Regions from separate parts of the Pseudomonas zhanjiangensis genome, predicted to be linked through region 1. Evidence: predicted binding sites of a transcription regulator. Region 1 holds the regulator's gene; each other region holds the start of a gene.
The links. Region 1 encodes FliA, which starts transcription of late flagellar genes. Its sites were predicted from a motif close to CTAAAGTTTNNNNNNNNNNNGCCGNTAA; they were not measured.

Region 2: the regulator FliA is predicted to act here: its motif matches at 1,728-1,755, upstream of AB5S05_RS20540 (chemotaxis protein CheW).
Region 3: the regulator FliA is predicted to act here: its motif matches at 2,658-2,685, upstream of AB5S05_RS02770 (flagellar protein MotY).

Annotation. Positions count from the first base shown of each region.
Region 1 is NZ_JBFTEG010000010.1:33,748-39,214, forward strand. Features, by position in the region: gene AB5S05_RS13325 (protein-glutamate methylesterase/protein-glutamine glutaminase) at 1-40, opposite strand, end outside; gene AB5S05_RS13330 (chemotaxis protein CheA) at 84-2,261, opposite strand; gene AB5S05_RS13335 (protein phosphatase CheZ) at 2,272-3,060, opposite strand; gene AB5S05_RS13340 (chemotaxis response regulator CheY) at 3,080-3,454, opposite strand; gene fliA (RNA polymerase sigma factor FliA) at 3,547-4,293, opposite strand; gene fleN (flagellar synthesis regulator FleN) at 4,290-5,120, opposite strand; gene flhF (flagellar biosynthesis GTPase FlhF) at 5,236-5,467, opposite strand, start outside.
Region 2 is NZ_JBFTEG010000026.1:21,106-26,572, forward strand. Features, by position in the region: partial or broken gene AB5S05_RS20535 (MinD/ParA family protein) at 1-701, shown strand, start outside; gene AB5S05_RS20540 (chemotaxis protein CheW) at 1,871-2,350, shown strand; gene AB5S05_RS20545 (CheR family methyltransferase) at 2,337-3,884, shown strand; gene AB5S05_RS20550 (chemotaxis protein CheW) at 3,869-4,477, shown strand; gene AB5S05_RS20555 (methyl-accepting chemotaxis protein) at 4,483-5,467, shown strand, end outside.
Region 3 is NZ_JBFTEG010000002.1:46,486-51,952, reverse strand. Features, by position in the region: gene AB5S05_RS02785 (peroxiredoxin) at 174-776, shown strand; gene rnt (ribonuclease T) at 839-1,513, opposite strand; gene pyrC (dihydroorotase) at 1,510-2,556, opposite strand; gene AB5S05_RS02770 (flagellar protein MotY) at 2,721-3,614, shown strand; gene AB5S05_RS02765 (argininosuccinate synthase) at 3,754-4,971, shown strand; gene gloA (lactoylglutathione lyase) at 5,070-5,462, shown strand.

The DNA of each region.
Region 1 (5,467 bases):
AAAAGCCGGAGTCGTCCACGACCAACACCTTAACAACCATACACACTCCCAAACGGCCCGGCCGCAGCCGGCACCGCAAACAATCAGATGCGCCGCGCGTAGCGCTTGAGCATGCTCGGCACATCGAGAATCAGGGCGATACGCCCATCGCCGGTGATGGTGGCGCCAGACATTCCCGGCGTGCCCTGCAGCATCTTGCCCAGCGGCTTGATAACCACCTCTTCCTGGCCGACCAACTGATCGACGACGAAGCCGATGCGCTGGTTGCCCACAGTCAGAATCACCACATGCCCCTCGCCCTGCTCTTCATGAACGGCGCTGCTGATCAGCCAGCGCTTGAGATAGAACAGCGGCAGGGCCTTGTCGCGCACTATCACCACCTCCTGCCCGTCGACCACGTTGGTGCGCGACAGGTCGAGGTGGAAGATCTCGTTGACGTTGACCAGCGGGAAGGCGAACGCCTGGTTGGCCAGCATCACCATCAGGGTCGGCATGATCGCCAGGGTCAGCGGCACCTTGATCACGATCTTCGAGCCCTGGCCCTTAACCGAAAACACGTTGACCGTGCCATTGAGCTGGGAAATCTTGGTCTTCACCACATCCATGCCAACTCCGCGGCCGGACACGTCGGAGATCTCGGTCTTGGTCGAGAAGCCGGGCGCGAAGATCAGGTTGTAGCACTCGAACTCGTTCAGGCGGTCGGCCGCGTCCTTGTCCAGCAGGCCCTTCTCCACCGCCTTGGCGCGCAATACATCGGCGTCCATGCCCTTGCCGTCGTCGGAGATCGACAGCAGGATGTGGTCGCCCTCCTGCTCGGCCGACAGCACCACCTTGCCGCCACGCGACTTGCCGCTGGCCTCGCGCTCCTCGGGGGTTTCGATGCCATGGTCGACGGCGTTGCGCACCAGGTGCACCAGGGGATCGGCCAGCGCCTCGACCAGGTTCTTGTCGAGATCGGTCTCCTCGCCCACCAGCTCCAGGTTGATCTCTTTCTTCAGGTTGCGCGCCAGGTCGCGAACCAGCCGCGGGAAACGCCCGAAGACCTTCTTGATCGGCTGCATGCGGGTCTTCATCACGGCCGTCTGCAGGTCGGCGGTGACCACATCGAGGTTGGACACGGCCTTGGCCATGGCCTCGTCGCCACTGTTCGAGCCCAGGCGCACCAAGCGGTTACGCACCAGCACCAGCTCGCCGACCATGTTCATGATCTCGTCCAGGCGCGCGGTGTCGACCCGCACCGTGGTCTCCGCTTCGCTGGCCGGCGGAGTTTTCTCCGCGGCGGGCGATGCCTTGGCCGGCTCGGCCTTGGCGGCCGGCGTGGCGGCGGCTTTCGCCGGAGCAGGCGCGGCCGCAGGCTTGGCTACCGGCGTGGCCGCCGCGACGGCGTTGGCCGGCGCTGCAGGCTCGCTGAACTTGCCCTTGCCATGCAGCTGGTCGAGCAACGCCTCGAATTCGTCGTCGCTGATCTCGTCGCCAGCAGCGCTCGCCGCGGCGGCTTGCTGGGCGGGCGCAGGCACCGGTGCGGAAACCTCGACAGGCGGGCTGAACTGCCCCTTGCCATGCAGCTGATCGAGCAAGGCCTCGAATTCGTCGTCGGTGATTTCATCGCCAGCGGCGGGCGCGGCAGCGCTCAGCTCGACCTGGGCGCTGACCACCTTGGGCGCCTGGCCCTTGCCATGCAGCTGATCGAGCAGCGACTCGAATTCATCGTCGGTAATGTCGTCGCTGGCGCCCGCGGCATCGGCCACGGTCGCCACCGGTGCGTCGAGCGCGTCGAGCAACTGCTCGAACTCACTGTCGGTGATGTCGCCGGACGCCGGCGCCTGGACCTCGACCGCGGCGACAGTCGGCGCCGCCTCGGTTGCCTGCCCGGCGGGCTCGGCCAGACGCGCCAGGGCCGCCAGCAGCTCGGGAGTGGCCGCCGTCGGCTCGACGCGCTCACGCACCTCGCCGAACATGCCATTGACCGCATCGAGCGCCTCGAGCACCACGTCCATCAACTCCGAGTCGACGCGCCGCTCACCCTTGCGCAGGATGTCGAAGACGTTCTCGGCAATATGACAGCACTCCACCAACTCATTGAGCTGAAGAAATCCCGCCCCGCCCTTGACGGTGTGAAAACCACGGAAAATCGCATTGAGCAGGTTCATATCGTCCGGCCGGCTTTCAAGCTCAACCAACTGCTCGGACAATTGCTCAAGAATTTCGCCGGCCTCTACCAGGAAATCCTGGAGGATCTCTTCATCGGCGCCGAAGCTCATAGACGTGCTCCTAAAATCCTAGGCTGGATAGCAGATCGTCGACATCATCCTGACTGGATGCGACGTCATCACGCTTATCGGCATGAATCTGCGGACCTTCACCGTGGGAAGGTTCTTTTTGTTGTTTTTGTTCGGCGCGCAATTGTTCGTGATCGTGCTCGATGCCGGCGAAACGGTCCACCTGGCTGGCCATCAGCACCAGCTTGAGCAGATTGCTCTCCACCTCGGTGACCAGTTGCGTGACCCGTTTGATCACCTGGCCGGTCAGGTCCTGGTAATCCTGGGCGAGCAGAATATCGTTGAGATGGCCGGACAGCTTGGCGCTGTCGCGCTCGCTCCGGGCGAGGAACAATTCGATCCGCTTGGCCAGCTCGCGAAAGCCATCTGCGCCTATCTCGCGACGCATGAAACGCGCCCACTCGGCGCTCAGGCTCTGCGCCTCGCTGGCCAGGTCGTTGACCAGCGGGGCACTCTCTTCGACCAGGTCCATGGTGCGATTGGCCGCATTCTCGGTCATCGTCACCACGTAGTTCAGACGCTCGGTCGCATCGGCGATCTGCGACACTTCCTTGGCGTGGGGTACCCGCGGGTCGAGCTGGAAGTTGACGATGGCGTTGTGCAACTCCCGCGTCAATTTGCCGACTTCGTGGTACAGGCCACGGTCGCGCAATTTATTGAGATCGTTGATCAGTTGGACCGCTTCACCGAACTTGCCGTTTTCCAGGCTGTCGACCAGTTGGCGAGCATTGAGTTTCAGGGTCGACTCAAGGTCGTCCCTTTGCGAATCATCGTGTTCCATAGCGCCCTCGCGGCAGACATCAGCCGTTGACCCGCTCAAAGATCTTCTCGATCTTTTCTTTCAGCACCTGGGCTGTGAACGGTTTGACTACATAACCATTCACCCCGGCCTGAGCGGCCTCGATGATCTGATCCCGCTTGGCTTCGGCAGTGACCATCAATACCGGTAGATGCTTGAGGCGCTCATCGGCACGTACGGCACGCAACAGGTCGATACCGGTCATACCGGGCATGTTCCAGTCGGTCACCAGAAAGTCGAAGCTGCCACTCTGCAGCATCGGCAACGCGGTGACACCATCGTCGGCTTCTGCGGTATTGGTGAAACCCAAGTCACGCAAGAGATTCTTGATGATCCGTCGCATCGTTGAAAAATCATCAACGATGAGGATTTTCATATTTTTGTCCAAGTCGACCTCCGTACAGTCCCAAACGCACCCAGTTCCTGGGTACGCCCTTAATCGTGAAACCGGCCTGCTAATCCAACTGTCTAGCGCGCGCGCCACTCGCTCAGCCGCGCCCGCAGACGCGCCGCGCACTGACTATGCAACTGGCTGACACGCGACTCACTCACACCCAGGACTTCGCCAATTTCCTTGAGATTCAGCTCTTCATCGTAATACAGCGATAACACCAGGCGCTCACGCTCGGGCAAGTTGGCGATGGCGTCGGCCAGCGCGCCTTGGAAGCGTTCGTCTTCCAGGTCTCGCGAGGGTTCTGAATGCGTGGAGCTGGCGTCTTCATGCAGGCCACCATGCTCGCCGTCCTGCAACAGGTCGTCGAAGCTGAACAGGCGGCTGCCCAAAGTGTCGCCAAGAATGCCGTAGTAATCCTCCAGACTCAATTGGAGTTCGGCCGCAACCTCGTGATCTTTAGCGTCACGCCCGGTTCTGGACTCAATTACCCGAATGGCGTCACTGACCATGCGGCTGTTTCGATGCACCGAACGCGGCGCCCAGTCACCTTTACGCACCTCATCGAGCATCGAACCGCGAATGCGAATACCGGCAAAGGTTTCGAAGCTTGCCCCCTTGCTCACGTCATACTTCTTCGCGGCTTCGAGCAGGCCGATCATCCCGGATTGAATCAGGTCATCGACCTGCACGCTGGCCGGCAAGCGCCCCAGCAGGTGATAGGCGATACGCTTGACCAGGGGCGCATAGCGCTCGATCAGCTGGTATTGGGAGTCTTGTGCCTGCGCCTTGCTGTACATACGGAGTCCAGGGGCTGCTGTCATACGGCGGCGTCCGCGGCTGGCTGATGAACCAGACGCTCGACGAAGAATTCCAGGTGGCCACGGGGGTTGGCCGGTAACGGCCAGGCGTCGACCTTCTGCGCGATCGCCTTGAATGCCAGGGCGCACTTGGACCGGGGAAACGCCTCATAGACCGCACGCTGCTTCTGCACGGCCTTGCGCACCGACTCGTCATAAGGCACCGCGCCTACGTACTGCAGCGCCACGTCGAGGAAACGGTCGGTCACCTTGGTCAGCTTAGCAAACAGATTGCGGCCTTCCTGCGGGCTATGGGCCATGTTCGCCAGGACGCGGAAGCGGTTCATGCCGAAGTCGCGATTGAGCAACTTGATCAGCGCGTAGGCATCGGTGATCGAGGTCGGTTCGTCGCACACCACCACCAGCACTTCCTGGGCGGCACGGACGAAACTGACCACCGAGTCGCCGATGCCGGCCGCGGTATCGACGATCAGCACATCGAGGTTATCGCTGATCTCGCTGAACGCCTGGATCAGGCCGGCGTGCTGCATCGGCGTCAGCTGGACCATGCTCTGGGTGCCCGAGGCGGCCGGCACGATACGCACGCCGCCCGGCCCCTGCAGCAGCACGTCACGCAGGTCGCATTCGCCGCTGATAACATCGGCCAGCGTGCGCTTGGCCGTCAGCCCCAGCAGCACATCGATGTTGGCCAGCCCGAGGTCGGCATCCATCAACATCACCCGCCGCCCGAGGTCGGCCAGCGCCAACGCCAGATTCACCGAGACATTGGTCTTGCCGACGCCGCCCTTGCCGCCGGTCACCGCAATCACCTGTACGGGATGCATACCCATGTTATCTACACACCTTGTCTGACGTTAGACTGGAACCCTGAGGCTGGTTGCGCCGGGCCGATATTCGCCCTGCCAAGCACTGCCCCACGTCGCAATACCACTGCCGCAGCAGCCATTAGCCGGCGCGTCGCGCCGGATGTTGATAGAGACCGGCGAACATCTCAACCATGGCCTCTTCACTCGGGTCCTCGGCGCTCTGCAAACCGACCGCACGACTGACCAACTGGTGGCTACGCGGCACCTGCAGGTCGTCGGGAATCCGCGGCCCATCGGTGAGATAGGCTACCGGCAGACGCTGGCCAATAGCCAGACCTAAAACCTCGCCGAGGCTGGTCGCCTCGTCCAAC
Region 2 (5,467 bases), on a different contig from region 1:
AATGTCGATGTTGCGCTGGGTTTGATCGCCGGGCGCACATCTGGCCGATGTGATCAGCGGTCAGTGCACGGTAAGCGATGTGATTCTGCAGCACCCCAGTGGAGTGCGCGTGGTGCCGGCGGCATCCGGCCAGTCTCATATGTGCCAGCTTTCCACCCAGCAGCATGCCGAGATAATCCATGCCGTCAGTGAGCTCGGCGATAGCCTGGACTACCTGAGCGTCGATACGGCTGGGGGCCTGGGTCAAACGTCGCTCGATTTCGTGCGTGCCGCACGCGAGGTGTTGATAGTGGCCAATGATGAGCCTCCCGCTATCGCTTCTGCCTGTGCGCTGATCAGGTAGCTCAGCTGCGAATATGGCGTAGACCGCTTTCAGGTGCTGGTCAACATGGCTCGCAGTGCCTACGAGGGGCTGATGGTTTTCAAGAAGCTGGAGCAATTTGCCGACAGGTTCCTCAACGTTTCCCTGCGTTACCTCGGCACAGTGCCCTTCGAGGATGTCGTGCGCAAGTCAGTGCAGCGGCAGCGTGCGGTCTATGAGGCATTTCCCCATTCGACTTGTGGACATGCCTACCGAAGACTCACTGAGCGGGGTCGAATGCTGGCCCCTGCCATCAGGACTCAGCGGTCGAATCGAATTCTTTCTCGAGCGATTGATTGAACGGCTCGGGGACGATCGGCGTTATCTGGGGCGCAGCTAGATGGTCGTCGGCTGCGTCGCCATTGCATTCGCGCGGGCGGTGGCCTGATTGTAGTTCACTTAAACGGCGAAGTAAGTTGCCTGCAATCTCTCCGCGGGAAGTTTTACAGGTTCGACCGGCGCTTAACTTGGCCGCTGCTCCAGTTGATCATTCATCGTCATGGCCGTTGGCCTGCATCGCCCGCGGCTGGTGACGCCCATGCGGGCCGATCATGACTAATGCCGCTCGTCGGGTTTGGTCGGGGCAATGCAGCGGGCGCCGGTCGATCCGAGCGCTCCTTGGCCCTCCTGCGCTGTTCGGCCGGAGCATGAGTCGCTGCCAGGCTCCGGCAACGCTGCCATCAAACTGTCTCGATTGCGCTTCGGTGCCAGGTTATTGCGGGGTGTTCTCCATGAGCGCATGCAAGCGTCAAGGACGGGCTTCGCGTGTCATTCAGGTCGGCAGAAGCACGTGGTGTTATTGGCCAGAGTGGGCCTCGCTTATTATTGATTAAGCAATCAATTAACCTGGCTTCGCGGGACTGTTTTTCTGAACTTACATAGCTGTATAGATATATTCTGGCACGTTCGTTTTGTTGACTTTGATTGTTATAAAATGTCAGCCTTCTGGCGTGTATGGGGTCTACATTAGGCCACGTATTGGCTGCGCCGGATGTACGCCCACTCGCCCCTCAATAATAAGATCAAGACTCTGAAGCTACGCCGAACTGGCCCTTTGCAAAGGGCCAGTTCGGCACGGCCGGATTCCTCTTGCATGGCATGCAGGGGACTGGGGTGTGACGAGCTCAACTGCGGAATAGGCCCGGTACTTCAAGAATCACTTGAAATTGCCTGCAGGTTGATAACCACGGTTTTTGCAAGCGCAGTGGCCATCGGCCGCAAACAGGGTATGTGACCTCTAATGGTGCGCGGACAAACTTGAAGTTGCTGGGCGTTATCCCTCGCGAGTTATTTGATCCCCGCTGCAGACTGACTAATCTATTCTTGTGATCTAACTGTGTTAAACGTATTTCATCAAGCCAGCTTGTGCTTGTTTCTCGCGTGGAGGCCGTTCAAGTTTGCTGGATCAAAGAACTGGCAGCCAGCACTCGATAAATACCACAACTTATTTATGGATATTTGTTCCTTAAAGCGATTCGACCTCCAATTGCTGGTGGCAAGGGCTGGCTTGTGAAAGATAACTTGGTGTTGCCGTTCCGCTTGTCCGGCCAACGCTTGGCCGTGGTCCTCGACCAGGTGGTGCGCGTGCTGCCGGCACTGCGCAGTACCCCCTTGCCGGGTGCGCCGGAGTCGATCTGTGGTTTGGCCAACGTCCGCGGCCGGCTGCTCCCCGTGGTGGATCTGGCCCGGCGCTTTGGCTGGAGCGCGCCCGCCCTCGACCTGTGGCAACCCTTCATCTGGCTGCGCAGCAGCAAGCGCGAACTGTTATTGCCGGTGGAGCATGTGGAGGTCGTGAGGGCCTTCGCGAGCGACGACTTCACCGCCGCCCCGGACCCGCGGGTGCCCTCCATCCTGCTGCGCGGGGTGGTGCGCAGCGCCGAGGGACTGTTGCTGATCCAGGATGTCGAGCAGCTGCTCAGCGATAGCGACGAGGCACAGTTGGTGGAGCTGCTCGCCAGCCGGGAGGACTCGCACGATGTTGCGCACTGAGGCGAGCGTTTCCCCGCGCCTGCTGGCGGCGCTGAGCCAGAAGGTCTTGCGCCATCTGGGTGCGGACTATTCCGGCGCGCGGCAGGCGGACCTGCTGCGCCGCCTGCAACTGCTGGCCCTGGAGCGGGAGGTAGCGGATTTCGACAGATGGCTGCAGGAACTGGCGTTCGCCGATTGGGATGCCGGCCAGGTACAGTCGCTGATCGCCGCCTTCACTGTCGGCGAAACCTATTTTCGTCGCGACGCCGAGGCCTTCGAATGGCTCGCCAGCCAGCACCTGACGCCATTGCTTGAGCGTCGGCGGCGCGAGGGTCGACGCCACCTGCGCCTGTGGAGCGCCGGCTGCTGTACCGGGGAGGAGGCCTACGGCCTGCTGTTCCTGGTCGACGAACTGCTCGGCAGCGAGCGTGGGCAGTGGACGGTGGAACTGGTTGCCAGCGATATCAACGCAGGTTTTCTCGCCCGCGCCGAGCAGGGGCTCTATGGGCGCAACGCCTTTCGCAGCAGCGAGGATGACTTCCGCACGCGCTACTTCCAGGCCGAGGGGCGTCTGTGGCGAGTGCGTGCGGCATGGCGCGAGCGCATCCGCTTCGTCCAGTACAACCTCGCCGACGCCGCCTTGGCCCCCGCCCTGGCGGACGCCGATGTGATCCTGTGCCGCAACGTGCTGATGTATTTCACCCCGGGGCGGGCGCAGGCGGCGCTGCGGCGTCTGCTTGGCAGCCTGAGTGGCGATGGCGTGCTGCTGCTGAGCGCCGTGGAGGCCGGGCTGGCGACCCAGGCCGGCCTGCAGGGCCGCTGGGCCGGCTGTAATTACGCGCTGGCCGCCAGGACGCGGCAGTCGCCCTGGGCGAACAGCCCGGCTTCGGCAAACCGCGCAGCGCTGGCTTCAGCGCCGCGCGCCAGCCTGTCCGCCCCGGTGGTTTCCCTTCCAACCCAGAATCCGCGTTCACTCGTTGCTGCGCCGCGCGCCGAGCCGCCGCGCGCCGCGCAAAGCGCCGAGGCCAAGGCTGAACGCCTCTGGCGGCAGGCCACCCAGGCCCAGGCGGCGGGTCAGCATGAAGAGGCCCGCGAGGCGCTAACGGCCTACCTGAACTGTGCCGGCCCGAGCCGCGCGCAGCAGCACCAGGCCTGCCTGGCCATGGCGCGCAGCTGGGCCGATCAGCAGCAGTTCGAACCGGCAGGGGAGTGGCTGCAGCGCTCACTCGCGCTGGACGCAACCTCGATATCGGCCTACTGGTTGCAAGCCCTGCTGGCGCAACAGCACGGCGACCACCGCCAGGCCCTGATGGCGCTGCACAGGGCCTTGTATCTGCAGCCCGAATTCATCCTCGGCTACTTCCTGTGCGCTCGCCTGCTGCGCGCCGACGGCCAGCCACGCGCCAGCCAGAAGGCCTTGCAGGTCTGCCGGCAACTGCTCCTGAGCCAGGACAGCCAGGCCCTGGTTCCCCTCGGCGACGGCCTCAGCAGTGCGCAGCTGCTGCGCCTGTGCGATCAACTAATGGAGGACTCGACTAGATGTCCGAGCCTGTGAACGATGACCCGCGCTGGGGCCAGATTCATCAGCGCCTGGCCCAGTGCGAGCTGCGCCTGGCCGCCGGCTTCGGCGTGGATGCTGAGGAGCGCGATGCGCGCCTGCTCGAGCGCACCCGGCAATGGGCGCAGACGATAGAGCCGGAGCAAGTCGATGGCTGGCTGGAGGTGTTGTCTTTCAATATCAGTGGCGAGCTTTACGCCATCGAAAGCGCGCATGTCGCCGAGGTGCTGCCGCTGCCCCACTTCACCCCGTTGCCGGGCACTCCGCCCTACGTGCTGGGCATCGTCAACGTGCGTGGCCGTATCGTCTCGCTGTTCGATCTGCGGGTGCTGTTCGAGCTGCCGATGAACACTCTTTCCGACAAAAACTTCCTGATGATTCTACGCGGCCCCGAGATGGAGTTCGCGTTGCTGATCGACCGGGTTCTGGGCATCACGCGGATTCGCCGCGACGGGCTGCAGGCCGAGCTGGCCAACCTGACCGGGGTGCGCGCCGCCTACCTGCTGGGGGTCACCGCGGAACAGTGCACGGTACTGGACGGCGAGCGGCTGCTGGGCGACCCCGATTTACGCGTGATGGACGAGGATTAGTGGCGATGCAAAGTGTGATGACCCGAGCCTTCAACCTGGGGATCGGCGGCAAGCTGGTCGCCGCCTTCGCCGCGCTGATCCTCGGCTTTGGCACTCTATTGTTCGGCAGCCTGGAGCGTTTCGCCAGCCTGCAGAACATCGAGCAGCAACGGTTCCAGGAGCACTATGGGCGGGTCTCCGACGTCAAGGAGCTGCGTCTGAATCTCGCGGCCCTGCGCACCGACCTGATGCAGACGATCATCGAGCAGACGCCGGCCGATCTGCGGGGCATAGAAGAGGGCCTCCGCCAGCGCAGCGCGATCAACGACCGCCTGGTCAAGCGGCTGCAGCAGGCTGCCGGAGGCGATCAGGCGTTCGCCGAGCTGTTCGACGAGCTGCTGGTGGTCCGTGAGACCTTGGCCAATACCCGTGCCGAGCAGCTGGCGCTGATCCGTGCCGGCGCCTACGAGCAGGCGCGGCTGTTGAGCATGGGCGTGCAGCTTGAGCGCATGCAGCGGGTTCATGATCTCGGCGTACAGCTGTCCGCACTCACCGACCAGCGCGTCGCGGCGGCCGTGAAACGTTCGCGCCAGGCGCTTGAAGTGCAGCGCGAGCGCGTCTTCGACCTGAGCCTGCTGCTGGTCGGTTTCAGTGTCGTGCTGGCCTGGCTGCTCAGCCGCCATATCGCCAGGCCACTGGCGCGCCTGACCGGCTGGGCCGAGCGCATCGGCCGTGGCGAGATTCCCCAGGGCATCGTCGCCAGCGCCCGTCAGGATGAAGTGGGGCGCCTGTCCCAGGCGTTCGTCGACATGAGCCAGTACCTGCGCGAACTGGTGCAGGAGATGAACGAGGGCATCTCGGTGCTGGCGTCGTCCAGCGAGGAGATCCTCGCCGCCACCAGCCAGGTGGCCACCAGCACCCAGGAGACCGCCACCGCCATCAGCGAAATCGTCACCACGGTGGAAGAGGTCAAGCAGACCGCGGTGCTGGCCGGCAGCAAGTCACAGACGG
Region 3 (5,467 bases), on a different contig from region 1:
TCCGGGAGCCTGGTGGCGGAGCTGACTCGAGGGTCAGAAAGCGGTGGGCGGGGCTCAAGAATGCGGTGTATGATGCCCGGCCGTGCGGCGCGGGCTGTGTCACCGGGCTGTCGTCAGATGGCCTTACAGTCGAGTAAGACGCGCGCCGCATTCTGCATGCAAGGAGATATCGAATGAGCGTACTCGTAGGTAAGAAGGCCCCGGATTTCAACGTCGCCGCCGTGCTGGGCAATGGCGAAATCGTCGACAGCTTCAGTCTGTCCTCGGCGATCGAAGGCAAATACGGCCTGGTGTTCTTCTATCCGCTGGACTTCACCTTCGTCTGCCCGTCCGAGCTGATCGCCCTGGATCGCCGCATTCCCGAGTTCCAGGCGCGCAACGTCGAAGTGATTGGCGTGTCCATCGACTCCCACTTCACCCACAACGCCTGGCGCAACACCCCGGTGGACAAGGGCGGCATCGGCCCGGTCCAGTACACCCTGGCCGCCGACATCAATCATGAGATCTGCAAGGCCTACGACGTCGAGTCCGAAGGTGGCGTAGCCTTCCGCGGCGCCTTCCTGATCGACACCAACGGCGTGGTGCGCTCGCAGATCGTCAACGACCTGCCGCTAGGTCGCAACATGGACGAACTACTGCGCCTGGTCGACGCCCTGCAGTTCACCGAAGAGCATGGCGAGGTCTGCCCGGCCAACTGGAAGAAAGGCGATCGTGGCATGACCGCTTCGCCGGAAGGGGTGGCCAAGTACCTGGCCGAGAACGCCGCCAGCCTCTAACGGGCCGACGACGCGACACAAAAAAACCGGCTAAGTGCCGGTTTTTTTGTGCCTGGGTCGGATCAGTCGTCGAAGTCCATCCAGCCGCCCATTTCTTTCCAGCGATTGACGATGCCGCAGAACAGCTCGGCGGTCTTCTCGGTGTCGTAGCGCGCCGAATGCGCCTCCTTGCCATCGAATTCGATGCCGGCGGCCTGGCAGGCCCGGGCCAGTACGGTCTGGCCGTAGGCGAGGCCGGCCAGGGTGGCGGTGTCGAAGCTGGAGAAGGGGTGGAAGGGGTTGCGCTTGATCTCGCAGCGCGCCACGGCGGCGTTGAGAAAGCCCAGGTCGAAGCTGCTGTTGTGCCCGACCAGGATCGCCCGCTTGCAGCCATTGGCCTTCAGCGATTTGCGCAGGCCGCGGAAGATTTCCGTCAGCGCATGTTCCTCGCTCACCGCCATGCGCAGTGGATGGTCCAGCTTGATCCCGGTGAACTCCAGCGCCGCCGCTTCGATATTGGCGCCCTCGAAGGGTTCGATGCGGAAGAACTGGGTGTGCTCGGGGAAGAGAAAGCCCTGCTCGTCCATGCCGATGGTGGTGGCGGCGATCTCCAGTAGGGCGTCGGTGGCGCAGTTGAAGCCGCCGGTTTCCACGTCCACCACCACCGGCAGGTAGCCGCGAAAGCGCGCGGCCATGGGATGGCGTGAGCCGCCGCTGCTCGGGCTGTCGAGCTCGTTGTCGAACTGTTCGGCGCTCACGAGTGGCTCTCCAGCAGGCGCCAGCGCAGGCTTTCGCCGGCACGCAGGGGGATCACGCTGTGCTCGCCGAGGGGCAGGCTGGCCGGGGCGGTCCATTCTTCGCGTACCAGAGTGATGGTCTCGCTGTTGCGCGGCAGGCCATAGAAATCCGGGCCGTTCAGGCTGGCGAAGGCCTCCAGCTTGTCCAGCGCATTGCGCTGCTCGAAGGCCTCGGCATACAGCTCGATGGCCGCATAGACGGTGTAGCAGCCGGCGCAGCCGCAGGCGGCTTCCTTGGCGTGCTTGGCATGGGGGGCCGAGTCGGTCCCGAGGAAGAACTTGGCGCTGCCGCCGGTGGCGGCGTCGAGCAGGGCTTCCTGGTGCAGATTGCGCTTGAGGATCGGCAGGCAGTAGAAGTGTGGGCGAATGCCGCCGACCAGCATGTGGTTGCGGTTGTACAGCAGGTGGTGGGCGGTGATGGTGGCGCCGACATTGGCCGGTGCGGCATTGACGAATTCGACCGCGTCGCGAGTGGTGATGTGCTCGAACACCACCTTGAGGGTCGGGAAGCGCTCGACCACGCGGCTCAGTTGCTCGTCGATGAAGTATTTCTCGCGATCGAAGACATCGATCTCGCTACGCGTCACTTCGCCGTGGACCAGCAGCGGCAGGCCGACTTCGGCCATGGCCTCGAGTGCCGGAAAGATCTTCTCGAGGGCGGTAACGCCCGAGTCGGAATTGGTGGTGGCCCCGGCCGGATAGAGCTTGGCCGCATGGACGAAGCCCGAGGCCTTGGCCTCGCGCACGTCTGCCGGGCTGGTCTGGTCGGTGAGGTAGAGCACCATCAGTGGCTCGAACCGGCTGCCGGCCGGGCGCGCGGCGAGAATGCGCTGGCGATAGGCGTCGGCTTCGCTGGCGGTACGTACCGGCGGTACCAGGTTCGGCATGATGATGGCGCGGGCGAAGGTGCGCGCCACATCGGCGACAGTGTGTGGCAGTACCGCGCCATCGCGCAGGTGAATGTGCCAGTCGTCGGGACGCAGCAGGGTGATGCGGTCGGTCATGGGGGCTTCCAGGCGGGCAAAACGTGCCTGGAATGCTACCGGAAAAGCCCCGTCAGGGCACGCGCGCATGCGCGTCCAGCAGGCTTGCCGGCAACTACGCGCTTAAGTTTTTTCCCGCCCCACCGATACCCCGAGGGAACGACGTTAATCCAGTGGAGCTCGATGTGCGCCAGCCATGTATCGCCCTGCTCAGCCTGATCGCCAGTCTGGCGCTGTGTCTGCCGGCCTGGGCTATCAGCTTTCAGACTCGCCTGGAAAACGTCCAGTGGCAGATTGCGGGCGACCAGTTCGAGTGCCGTCTGTCCCAAAGCGTCGCCGACTTCGGCGTCGGCGAGTTCGTCCGCCGTGCCGGCGAGCAGGCAACCTTCCGCCTGCAGGTGCGCGAGCGCTGGCTGGCCAGTGGTTCGGCGACCCTGCTGGCGGCCGCGGCTCCCTGGCAACCGGGGCGTGGTGACATCAACCTGGGTTCGGTCCGGGTGGGCGAGGGGGATGTGCCGTTCAGCTCCAGCCAGGAGCAGGCCAGTCGCTTGCTGACCGGCTTGCTCGAAGGTCGCAGTCCGCTGGTGCGTCACCATACCCTGCGTGGCGGCGAGCGTTTGGAGGTGCGCTTGCTGCCGGTGAAATTCCAGCAGGCCTATCGCGATTACCTGGGCTGCACGGCCAAGCTGTTGCCGGTCAACTTCGACCAGGTGCGCCAGAGCCAGATCGGCTTTCCGGGCGGCGGCGTCGACCTGGAGCCCCTGGCCCAGGCCAAGCTGGACATCATCCTCGAGTTTCTCAAGGCCGACCCCAGCGTCAACCGGATCCAGCTCGACGGGCATGCCGACAACAGCGGCAACCGCCTGACCAACCGCGACCTGTCCCGGCGTCGGGCGCTGGCGGTGATGGACTACCTCAAGGCCAATGGGGTACCGGCCGAGCAGGTCACTCTGCGCTTTCATGGCGAGCGCTATCCGCTGGTGCCGAACAACAGCGCCGCCAATCGGGCCAAGAATCGCCGGGTCACCGTGCGCCTGGATCGGGTCCCCGAGTCGCCTGCCGAGGGTGAAGTACTGTAGGCGCCGACCGGCTCCTGAGTGTCGCCGTGCTGAAAGAAGCCGTCGCTTCGTCGTCATAAGCTGTCGCGCCCCTGTAAATCGTTCGGCGCGGGCAGTAGAATCACGGGTTTTCCCGAACAACCCCGTGGAGTTGATTGGCATGGCCGACGTAAACAAGGTAGTCCTGGCATATTCCGGTGGCCTGGACACTTCGGTGATCCTCAAGTGGCTGCAAGATACCTATAACTGCGAGGTGGTGACTTTCACCGCCGACCTCGGCCAGGGTGAAGAAGTCGAGCCGGCCCGCGCCAAGGCGAAGGCCATGGGCGTCAAGGAAATCTACATCGACGACCTGCGCGAAGAGTTCGTCCGCGACTTCGTCTACCCGATGTTCCGCGCCAACACCATCTATGAAGGCGAGTACCTGCTGGGCACCTCCATCGCCCGCCCGCTGATCGCCAAGCGCCTGATCGAGATCGCCAACGAAACCGGCGCCGACGCCATCTCCCATGGTGCCACCGGCAAGGGCAACGACCAGGTGCGCTTCGAGCTGGGCGCCTATGCGCTCAAGCCGGGCGTCAAGGTCATCGCCCCCTGGCGCGAGTGGGACCTGATGTCCCGCGAGAAGCTGATGGACTATGCCGAGAAGCACGCCATCCCGATCGAGCGCCATGGCAAGAAGAAGTCGCCGTACTCCATGGATGCCAACCTGCTGCACATCTCCTATGAAGGCGGCGTGCTGGAAGACACCTGGACCGAGCACGAAGAAGACATGTGGCGCTGGACCAAGTCGCCGGAAGCGGCGCCGGACACCCCCACCTACATCGAGCTGACCTACCGCGCCGGTGACATCGTCGCCATCGACGGCAAGGACATGACCCCGGCCACCGTGCTGGCCGAGCTCAACCGCATCGGCGGCGAGAACGGCATCGGTCGTCTGGACATCGTCGAGAACCGCTTCGTCGGCATGAAGTCGCGCGGCTGCTACGAGACCCCCGGTGGCACCATCATGCTCAAGGGCCACCGCGCCATCGAGTCGATCACCCTCGACCGCGAAGTCGCTCACCTGAAAGACGAGCTGATGCCCAAGTACGCCAGTCTGATCTACAACGGTTTCTGGTGGAGCCCGGAGCGTCTGATGCTGCAGCAGATGATCGACGCTTCCCAGGTCAGCGTGAACGGCGTGGTGCGCCTGAAGCTGTACAAGGGCAATGTCATCGTGGTCGGCCGCAAGTCCGACGACTCGCTGTTCGATGCCACCATCGCCACCTTCGAGGACGACGCCGGCGCCTACAATCAGCAGGATGCCGCGGGCTTCATTAAGCTCAACGCGCTGCGCATGCGCATCGCCGCGAACAAGGGCCGCCAGCTGCTCTGATAGCGTCGGAGCGCTCGAGCCTGACACAAGACCCCGGCCACGCGCCGGGGTCTGCATTTTCAGGCCCGCACGGCGGGCCACGGACAAGGAGAGATTCGATGAGACTGCTGCATACCATGCTGCGCGTGGGCGATCTGGATAAATCCATCGCCTTCTACATCGACGTGTTGGGCATGACCCTGTTGCGTCGCAAGGACTATCCGGATGGCCAGTTCACCCTGGCCTTCGTCGGCTATGGCGACGAGGCGCACAACAGCGTGATCGAACTGACCCACAACTGGGGCGTCGACAGCTACGACCTGGGCACCGGCTACGGTCATATCGCCCTGGAGGTCGCCGACGTCTACAAGGCTTGCGAAGACATTCGCGCCCGCGGCGGCAAGATCACCCGCGAGCCGGGGCCGATGAAGCACGGCAGCAGCATCCTGGCCTTCGTCGAGGATCCGGATGGCTACAAGATCGAGTTGCTGTCGCCGTCGCGTCGCGACTGACCGGC